2 regions of the Streptomyces sp. NPDC006339 genome follow, and region 1 is predicted to be linked to the other one. Evidence: riboswitches for the same ligand, from Rfam matches in the RefSeq annotation. Region 1 holds a riboswitch; the other holds the start of a gene.
What was found. A riboswitch is a leader RNA that binds a small molecule or an ion and turns the genes downstream of it on or off. The one in region 1 is predicted to bind S-adenosylmethionine.
Positions count from the first base shown of each region.

Region 2: it holds a riboswitch for S-adenosylmethionine, as region 1 does, so the genes downstream of both, ABZ135_RS33265 (aminotransferase class V-fold PLP-dependent enzyme) here and thrC (threonine synthase) in region 1, are expected to answer to the same signal.

Region 1 is NZ_JBEXQW010000038.1:46,930-52,011, forward strand. Features, by position in the region: gene ABZ135_RS27435 (helix-turn-helix domain-containing protein) at 1-317, shown strand, start outside; gene ABZ135_RS27440 (trehalose-6-phosphate synthase) at 314-1,711, opposite strand; gene ABZ135_RS27445 (hypothetical protein) at 1,741-2,046, opposite strand; gene ABZ135_RS27450 (glucosyl-3-phosphoglycerate synthase) at 2,085-3,029, opposite strand; SAM riboswitch class I at 3,151-3,293, shown strand; gene thrC (threonine synthase) at 3,287-4,609, shown strand; gene ABZ135_RS27460 (MoaD/ThiS family protein) at 4,645-4,923, shown strand.
Region 2 is NZ_JBEXQW010000058.1:35,799-40,880, reverse strand. Features, by position in the region: gene ABZ135_RS33280 (hypothetical protein) at 1-122, opposite strand, end outside; gene ABZ135_RS33275 (rhomboid family intramembrane serine protease) at 273-1,007, shown strand; gene ABZ135_RS33270 (Lrp/AsnC ligand binding domain-containing protein) at 1,004-1,285, shown strand; gene ABZ135_RS33265 (aminotransferase class V-fold PLP-dependent enzyme) at 1,356-2,720, opposite strand; SAM riboswitch class IV at 2,913-3,030, opposite strand; gene trpD (anthranilate phosphoribosyltransferase) at 3,108-4,172, opposite strand; gene ABZ135_RS33255 (cytochrome bc complex cytochrome b subunit) at 4,310-5,082, opposite strand, start outside.

The DNA of each region.
Region 1 (5,082 bases):
CGATGGACATCATCGGGGGCAAGTGGAAGGTGCTCATCCTGTGGGCGCTCCACGAGCACCCGAACCGCCGCTTCGGCGAACTGCGCCGCATGGTGCCGGGGATCACCGAGAAGGTGCTCGCCTCCCACCTGCGCGAGATGGAGGCGGACGGCATCGTGGACCGCGTCTCCTACGACGAGGTCCCGCCCCGCGTCGAGTACGCCCTCACCAAGGACGGCATCCGGCTCAACGACGCCCTCGAACCGCTCGCCGCCTGGGGCCGCGAGCGGAAGGAACGGGACGACCGGGACGGCGCCGCCCAAGGCGGCGCCTCCTAGGACGCCCCGCCCTGGGAAGGCGCTCCGCCCAGGGCCTCCAACTGGTCCAGGAACCAGCGGCGGGGCGGCAGGGCGGTGGCCGCCGCCGCGAGGCGCTTGGTGCGGTCGGCGCGGTCCGGGGCGGGCATCGACAGGGCCTCGTGGAGGGCCTCGGCGGTCTCGGTCACGTCGAAGGGGTTCACCGTCAGCGCGTCGGCGCGCAGCTCCTCGTACGCGCCCGCCTCCCGGGACAGCACCAGCGCGCAGCCCTCGTCGGACACCACCGGGATCTCCTTGGCGACCAGGTTCATGCCGTCCCGCACCGGGTTGACGAGGGCCACGTCGGCCATCCGGTACGCGGCGAGGGAGCGGGCGAAGTCGTCCTGGACGGAGACCAGGACGGGCTGCCAGTCCGCGGTGCCGAACTCCTCGTTGATCCGCTCCGCGAGCGCGCTCACCGCGGCCGTGTAGGAGCGGTAGCTCTCCAGGTCCTGGCGGGAGGGGTAGGCGGAGGCGAGGTGGACGACGCGGCCGCGCCACTCGGGGTGTTCCGTGAGCAGCTCCCGGTAGGCCAGCAGGCCGCGCAGGATGTTCTTGGACAGCTCCGTGCGGTCCACCCGGACGATCGTCTTCCGGTCGCCCACCTCGGCGCGCAGGGCCGCGAGCCGCTCCTCGACCTCGGGGCGGTGGGCCAGGGCCCGCAGCTCGTCGCCGTCGACGCCGAGCGGATGGACCGCCACCCGGGAGCCGCCGGCCGCGCGGGCGACGGGAGGGTCGGCGCGGAAGGCGTCCGCCCAGGCCCCGGTGTGGAAGCCGATCTCGTCCGCGCCCAGCATGCCCTCCACCAGCTCCTGGTGGATGTCGTCCGGCAGCATCGCCAGATAGGCGGGCGAGGCCCACGGCGTGTGGGTGAAGTGCGCGATCCGCAGGTCGGGCCGCAGCGCGCGGAGCTGCCCCGGGACGAGCGCCAGGTGGTAGTCCTGCACCAGCACCGCGGCGCCCTCGTCGGCGGCCTCGGCCAGCGCCTCGGCGAAGGCGCGGTTGTAGGCCCGGTAGGAGTCCCAGCGGCGCCGGAAGGCCGCGTCGAAGACGGGCTCGCGCGGGATGTCGTAGAGATGGTGGTGGAGGAACCACAGCACCGAGTTCGCGATGCCGTTGTACGCGTCGGCGTAGACGTCCGGGTCGATGTCGAGCATCCGCACGCCCGGCTCGGACACCCCGCGCCGCACGGCCTCGCGGTCGCCCTCGCCGAGGGCCGCGCACACCCACAGCCCGTCTCCCGCCGCGTCCTCCGAGAAGACGGCGCTCAGGCCCGACACGAGCCCGCCGCCGCCCCGCCGGGTGTCCAGCGCTCCGTCGTCCCGCAGGGTGTACGAGAGGGGGCCGCGGTTCGATGCAACGAGGACTGAAGCCATATGGCGAACCTAGCCCGTCCGGTAAACGCTCAAACGTACGGATTCGAGCCAGGCTCGCGGTGGCCCGTGGGCTCCCGGTGACTCCGTACGGCGGCGCCGGCCACCACACCCGTCGCCCCCAGCGCCAGACCGAGGCCGCCGAGCAGCCAGAGCCGCTCCTCGGCCGTGCGGCCCGACTCCGGCTGCTTCTCCGGCTCCCGGGCCGCGGCCGGGGCCACGGCGGCGAAGGCGGCGTCCGCCGCGGCCGGGGCCGCCCCGGTCACGAGGAGCGCCCCGGCGCCGAGGCCCAGGACCGACAGCAGCATGCCCGTTCCGATTCCGTGTCTCCACCGCATGAAACGGAAATCTAGGCAGAAAGGATCATCATCCGGTGTTACGCCACGCGTCGGCGCGCGTACTCCGCGATCTCCGCCATCGGCGGCCGCTCCTCCGTGTCCACCGCGTACGTGCGCGGCGCGAAGCCGCCCTCCCCGCTCCGCTCGAACTGGGTCAGCCGCGGCCGCACCAGATGGCCCCGCGAGAGCCGCAACTGCGCCGTCCGGTAGATCGCCGCCGCCATCCGGCCCAGCGCCTGCCCGTCCTGGTGCCGGTGCTTGCGCACCCCCACGTCCACCTGCGCGAGCGCGTCCAGACCCACCGTGTGCAGCGCGTCCACCAGCAGGCCCAGCTCCACCCCGTAACCGACCGGGAACGGCAGCCGCTCCAGGAGCGAGCGGCGCGCCGCGTACTCGCCGCCGAGCGGCTGGACGAAACCGGCCAGTTGCGGCCAGTGCAGATTCAGCAGCGGCCGGGCCACCAGCTCCGTCACCCGGCCGCCCTGACCGGGGGCGTCGCCGAGCGGACGGTCGTACATCGCCTTCACGAAGTCCACGTCCGGGTCGGTCAGCAGCGGACCGACGATCCCCAAGACGAAATCCGCCGAGAAGTCCCGCAGATCGGCGTCGACGAAGCAGACCACGTCCCCGCTCGTCGCCATCAGCGACCGCCACAGCACCTCGCCCTTGCCCGGCACCGCCGGTATCCGCGGCAGGATCGCGTCCCGCGCCACCACCCGCGCCCCCGCCGCCGCGGCCACCTCCGCCGTACGGTCCGTGGAGCCCGAGTCGATCACCACCAGCTCGTCCACCAGCGGCACCGCGTCCGTCATCAGCTCGCGGCGGATCACGGAGACGATCGCGCCGACCGTCGCCTCCTCGTTCAGCGCCGGCAGCACCACGCTGACCTTCGTGCCCCGCTTGGCGGCGAGGATCCGCTCCAGCGGACGGTCGGCCACCGACCAGGACCGCCGGGCCAGCCAGCGCTCCACTTCTTCCAGCAACGTGATCTCCATCTCGCGGATCGGACGACCGTCTCCACCTCGGAAGGCTTCGGTTACAGTCTTGAACAACGCGGATGCCCGATGCATGTCGGGGTGCCGACCGCGTTCCACAATCGAATACCGCTCATCCAGAGGGGCAGAGGGAAACGGCCCGTTGAAGCCCCGGCAACCCTCCAGTCGGTTACTCGTCCTCCAGCGAGGCTCCCGGCTAGGGAAGGTGCCAAATCCGTCTCATGGCGAAATGCGTCATGAGGAAGATGAGGAGAAAGGGCCTCGCCTCCATGGCTGTACAGACGGTTGCCACCACCGCCACCCCCCGGACCCCGGTCGACCTCGGTCCCGCGTCCGGGCTCTCCTGCCGCGAATGCGGCGAAACCTTCGCGCTCGGTCCGATCTTCGCCTGCGAGCTCTGTTTCGGCCCGCTCGAAGTCGCCTACGACCTGCCGACCGGTGAGCCCGAGGCCCTGCGCAAGCGCATCGAGGCCGGCCCCGCCAACATCTGGCGCTACGCCCCGCTCCTCCCCGTCCCCGCCGACGTCGCCGAGAAGCCCAACCTGAACCCCGGCTGGACCAAGCTCGTCCAGGCCGACAACCTGGCCCGCGAGATCGGCGTCGAGCCCGGGAAGCTGTTCGTCAAGGACGACTCCGGCAACCCGACCCACTCCTTCAAGGACCGGGTCGTCGCCCAGGCCCTGGAGGCCGCCCGCGCCTTCGGCTTCACCACCCTCTCCTGCTCCTCCACCGGCAACCTGGCCGGCGCCGTCGGCGCCGCCGCCGCCCGGGCCGGCTTCCGCTCCTGCGTGTTCATCCCGCACGACCTGGAGCAGGGCAAGGTCGTCATGGCCGGTGTCTACGGCGGCGACCTGGTCGCCATCGAGGGCAACTACGACGACGTCAACCGCTTCTGCTCGGAGCTCATCGGCGACCCGCTCGGCGAGGGCTGGGGCTTCGTGAACGTCAACCTGCGCCCGTACTACGGCGAGGGCTCCAAGACGCTCGCGTACGAGATCTGCGAGCAGCTCGGCTGGGTCGTTCCGGACCAGTTGGTCATCCCGATCGCCTCCGGCTCGCAGCTCACCAAGATCGACAAGGGCCTCCAGGAGCTCATCAAGCTCGGCCTGGTCGAGGACAAGCCGTACAAGATCTTCGGCGCCCAGGCCGAGGGCTGCTCCCCGGTCTCCGCCGCCTTCAAGGCCGGTCACGACGTGGTCCGCCCGCAGAAGCCGAACACCATCGCCAAGTCGCTGGCGATCGGCAACCCGGCCGACGGCCCGTACGTCCTCGACATCGCCCGCCGCACCGGCGGCGCCGTGGAGGACGTGAACGACGAGCAGGTCGTCGACGCGATCAAGATCCTGGCCCGCACCGAGGGCATCTTCGCCGAGACCGCGGGCGGTGTGACCGTCGGCGTGACGAGGAAGCTCGTCGAGGCCGGTCTCCTCGACCCCTCGCTCACCACCGTGGTCCTCAACACCGGTGACGGGCTCAAGACCCTCGACGCCGTTGCCGACACCTCTCAGGCGACCGCCACCATCCGCCCGAGCCTCGACGCGTTCCGCGACGCCGGCCTGGCCCACTGAGACCCGCCCCCAGCGCGCCGAAAGGTTACGTAGACATGGCCGTGAACGTCCGCATCCCCACCATCCTCCGCACCTACACGGGCGGCCGGGCCGAGGTGCCCGCCGAGGGCGCCACCCTCGCCGAGGTCATCGCCGACCTGGAGAAGAACCACACCGGCATCGCCGCCCGCGTCCTGGACGACCAGGGCAAGCTGCGCCGCTTCGTCAACGTGTACGTCAACGACGACGACGTGCGCTTCGAGCAGGGCCTGGAGACCGCGACGCCGGACGGCGCGGGCGTCTCGATCATTCCGGCGGTCGCCGGCGGCTGCTGAGCCCGGCCCCCGTCGGGGCTCGGCCCGGAGATCTTCCGCTTTACAGAATTGCCCCTTCCGCTGCCAGAAGCGGAAGGGGCAATTCTGCATGGTTGAGCGCGGTAGAGTTGGGGAAGTCCCCTCCGCTGCTCATGCCAGGCGCATATGAGAATGCGTCGC
Region 2 (5,082 bases), on a different contig from region 1:
GCGAGGTCCAGATGGACGTACTCGACGACCTTGGACGAGCGGGTCACATCGAAGCGGGTCAGGTTGCCGCAGAGCGTGCAGCGCCAGCGGGTGTCGGCGGTCGGCAGGGGAACCGTCGTCATCGTGCCGTCCTCTTTCCGTACGAGCGTCACGGGCCCGCGGTGCGCCGTCGAACTGCGGGAGTACTGCCCGTAACCCTACGGCCTCGCGGGTACCCCGTGTCACGGCGAGGCACTCTGTCCCTGTGGGCCCCGGTACGCCATGATCTGTCCATGATCGACTGGCGGGGCGTGACCCTCGGCGCCTGGCGGGGCGCCCGGAACGGACCGACCGTGACCTACGGCCTCATCGCCGGCTGCGTGCTGCTCTTCGCCGTGAGTCCGGTGGCGGGACTGAATCCGGTGTACGGCACCGGTGACGAGCTGCTCGTGGCGCAGAGCACGTACTTCCAGCGCTGGGGGGTGATTCCCGCCGACCTGACGCGCGGCGATCCGCGCGCCCTGCTCACCCCGCTGACCGCCCTCTTCGTGCACGGAAGCTGGCTGCACCTGCTGGGGAACATGCTGTTCCTCTACGTCTTCGGGGCGATGACCGAGGAGCGGATGGGCCGGATCGGCTTCGGCCTGTTCTATCTGGGCTGCGGATATCTGGCGCTGCTCGGCTACGCGACGGCGCACGCGGACAGCGCGCAGACCCTGGTCGGGGCGTCGGGGGCGATCTCGGGGGTGCTCGGCGCCTTCCTCTATCTCTTTCCGCGCGCCCGGGTGACCAGCCTCTTCCCCTTCCTCTTCTTCCTGCCGCTGCGCTTCCCGGCCTGGATCGTGCTGATCTTCTGGTTCGTGCTCCAGTGGCTGGCGGCCCGCTCGGCGGGGTCGGGGCCCGGCGTGGCGTATCTGGCGCACGTGCTGGGCTTCGGCTTCGGGTTCGTCTACGCGTGGGCGCGGTACAGACGTGCCGATAGAGTGAAACCCCCAGCCGCGGCCACCGAGGGAGAAAGCCAGCCGTGATCACCGCGATCGTGCTCATCAAGACCAGCGTGGACCGCATCCCCGAGATCGCCGAGGCGATCGCCGCGATCGACTCCGTCAGCGAGGTCTTCTCGGTCACCGGGACCTACGACCTGATCGCCATGGTCCGGGTGCCGCGCCACGACGACCTGGCCGATGTGATCCCCGGCCGGATCTCCAAGATCCCGGGCGTCGAGGCCACCGACACGCACGTCGCCTTCCGCGCCTACTCCCAGCACGACCTGGACGCGGCCTTCGCCATCGGCCTGGAGTCCTGAGGCCGTACGGACAGCGGCGAAGCCGGCCTCTCCCCCGCGGGAGGCCGGCTTCACCCGTATGAGGGAGCGGTCATCCCCGGTCGGGGACGCAGCGGCCGTCCTCGGTGCGGTACGTCCAGCGGGCGCCGTCGCGGACCAGCTCCTTCACCGCGCCGACGAACCGCTCCACGTGCTCGTCGGGCGTGCCCGCGCCGAAGCTGACCCGGATCGCGTTGAGCGACCTCTCCCCCGGGTTCGCCTCGGGGGCGCCGCACGCGCCCGGGTCCTGCGGGTCGCTGCCGAGCAGGGTGCGCACCAGCGGGTGGGCGCAGAACAGGCCGTCGCGGACGCCGATGCCGTACTCGGCGGAGAGCGCGGCGGCGAAGTGGGAGCTGTTCCAGCCCTCGACGACGAAGGAGAGGACGCCGACCCGGGGGGCGTCCTCGCCGAAGAGCGACAGGACCCGCACCTCGGGCACGTCGGCCAGGCCCTCGCGGACCTTCGCGATGAGGTACCGCTCGCGGGCGACGAGCCGGTCGAAACCGGCCTCGGTGAGGGCCTTGCAGGCGGAGGCGATGGAGTAGACACCGATGACGTTGGGCGAGCCGGCCTCGTGGCGGGCCGCGGTGGTGTGCCACTCGACGTCGACGCCACCGTCGGCGCGGCGCGCCACCGTGCGGGAGGCGCCGCCGCCCGCGAGGTACGGCTCGGCGTCCCGCAGCCAGTCGGCCCGGCCGGCGAGGACGCCGGAGCCGAACGGGGCGTACAGCTTGTGACCGGAGAAGGCGACCCAGTCGACGTCCAAGTCCCGTACGGAGACGGGGTGGTGGGGCGCGAGCTGGGCGGCGTCGAGCACGATCCGGGCGCCGTGCGCGTGCGCCGCGGCGGCCAGTTCCCGCACCGGCCACAGCTCACCGGTGACGTTGGACGCGCCGGTCACGCAGACCAGGGCCGGGCCGTAGGGGTCGCGCTCGGCGAGCGCGCGCTCGAGGATCTCGACGGCCTGGGCCGGGGTGCGCGGCGCGTCGAGGTAGGTCACGCGGGCGTCTCCCCACGGCAGCAGGGAGGCGTGGTGCTCGGTCTCGAAGACGAAGACCTGGCAGTCGGCGGGGAGCGCCCGGGCGAGCAGGTTGAGCGAGTCGGTGGTGGAGCGGGTGAAGACGACCTGGTCCTCGGGGCGGCAGTCGAGGAATGCGGCGACGGTGGTGCGGCTGTTCTCGAAGAGGTCGGTGGACAACTGGGAGAGGTAGCCGGCGCCGCGGTGGACGCTGCCGTAGTAGGGGGCGTACGCGGCGACGTCGTCCCACACGCGCTGGAGGGCCGGGGCGCTGGCCGCGTAGTCGAGCGCGGCGTAGGTGACCTCGCCGCCGGTGACGAGCGGGACGGTGACGTCCCGGCCCAGGACGGCCAGCGGGGCACAGACGGACGGGTCGGTGGCAGCAGTGATCACGGACATGGCGAACTCCCGTACAAGGCAGGCGAATTCAGCGCCTCGACGCGACGGGACACACGACCGCGGAGGCACGGAAAAAGGGAAAAGGGGATGGCGAAGAAGGGGCTTCGAGGCCCTAACGCATTCGCTTGCTCACGAGACTGCTCCCTTGAGGACCAAGGACCCCAGGGCCACACACTGTCGAGAGTGTGCAGGGGTCCGCGCTTGCCGCGGACCTTTCTGTCCACGGCCTGGTCTTCACCCGGGGCACCCCGCCACGGACGGAGGGTTGCCGGACAGCCGGCCGGGGCCTTGATGGCTGTCACTCATGACCTGGTTCAGAAGCTATGCCAGGTGATCGTCGACGCGCAACCCCGTCCGCATTCCGGACGGGGCCGCGCGTCGCGCCGCCTACGCGTTGCTGATGGCGACCCACCGCTCCAGGGCGCGCCGGGCGGCACCGGAGTCGATGGACTCGGCCGCCCTCTCGATGCCGGCCCGCAACTGCTCCGCCAGGGTGCCCTCCCCCGGCTCCAGGGCGGTCAGCGCCGCCGCCGAGTTGAGCAGCACCGCGTCCCGTACCGGACCGGTCTCGCCGGCGAGCAGCCGCCGGGCGACGTCGGCGTTGTACGAGGCGTCGGCGCCGCGCAGGGCCTCCACGGGCACCAGGTCGATGCCGACGTCCCGGGGGTCGAAGTGCTCCTCGCGGACGGTGCCGTCCCGGACGATCCAGACCCGCGAGGTCGCGGTGGTGGTGAGCTCGTCCAGGCCGTCGTCGCCCCGGAAGACCAGCGCGGAGGAGCCGCGCTCGGCGAGCACCCCGGCGACGATCGGCGCCATCCGGGCGTCGGCGACTCCGGTGGCCTGGGCCCTGACCCGGGCCGGATTGGTCAGCGGTCCCAGGAAGTTGAACACCGTGCGGATGCCGAGCTCCTTGCGGGCCATGGCCACATGGCGGAGCGCCGGGTGGAACTTGACCGCGAAGCAGAAGGTGATCCCCGCCTCCTCGGCGACCTCGGCCACCCGCCGCGGGGTCAGCTCCAGGTTGACGCCGAGCTTCTCCAGGACGTCGGAGGCACCGGAGGCCGAGGACGCGGCCCGGTTGCCGTGCTTGACGACCTTGGCGCCCGTGCCGGCCACGACGATCGCCGACATGGTGGAGACGTTCACGGTCTTGGCGCCGTCACCGCCGGTGCCGACGATGTCGACGGTGGCGCCCGGCACCTCGATGGTGTTGGCGTGCGCGTACATGGTCCGGACGAGACCGGTGATCTCCTCCACGGTCTCGCCCTTGGCGCGCAGGGCGACCACGAAGCCGGCGATCTGCGCGTCCGTCGCCTCGCCGCGCAGGATCCGGTCCATGGCCCAGGCCGTGTCCTCGGCGCTCTGGTCGCGGCCGCTCAGCAGACCGTCCAGGACGACGGGCCAGGAGCGGCCCGCCGCGGTGTCGCCTCCAGCGGGGTTCACAGCGCTCATGGTCGCTCCTGGTGTGTCGTACGGGCGTGTCTCCACGGGTGTCCCCACCCTATCGATCTCCCGGTACGGCGAAGAGCCCCGTCCATCGAATGGACGGGGCTCTCGCCGTGGCGACCTACATCAGGAGGTCAAGGGGATCAGTGGTGGCCGTGGCCGCTCTGGATCTCCTTGTACTCCTCGACGGTGGGCTTGGCGACCTGGTTGTCGGCGCCGTAGTAGCCCCGGTTGAGCTTGACCCGGAGCTTCTCCATGCGGCCGATCTTGCGCTCCACACCGTTCTCGTCGACGGCCGGCGGCAGCTCGGCCGGCGCGTACTGCTCGTGCGCGGTGAGCTTGTGCAGCTCGCCCTGGCTGAGCGGGGTGTGGACCTCGACGAACTCACCGTGCGGCAGGCGCTTGATGATGCCGGACTCGCGACCGTGCAGCACCTTGTCCTTGTCCCGGCGCTGGAGGCCGAGGCAGATCCGCTTGGTGACGATGAACGCGATGACCGGGCCGACGAAGAAGAAGATCCGGACGAACCACGTGATCGCGTTGATCGACAGGTGGAAGTGCGTGGCCCAGAGGTCGTTGCCACCACCGACGAGCATGATCATGTACGCGGTGATCCAGGCGACACCGAAGGCGGTGCGCGTCGGAGCGTTGCGCGGGCGCTGCGCGATGTGGTGCTCGCGCTTGTCGCCGGTGATCCAGGACTCGATGAACGGGTAGACCGCGATCGCGCCGAGCACCAGCGGGAAGATCACCAGCGGGATGAACACGCCCAGGACCAGGGTGTGGCCCCAGATGTTGATCTCCCAGCCCGGCATGACACGGATCAGACCCTCGGCGAAGCCCATGTACCAGTCGGGCTGGGCGCCGGTCGACACCTGGTCCGGACGGTACGGGCCGAGCGCCCAGATCGGGTTGA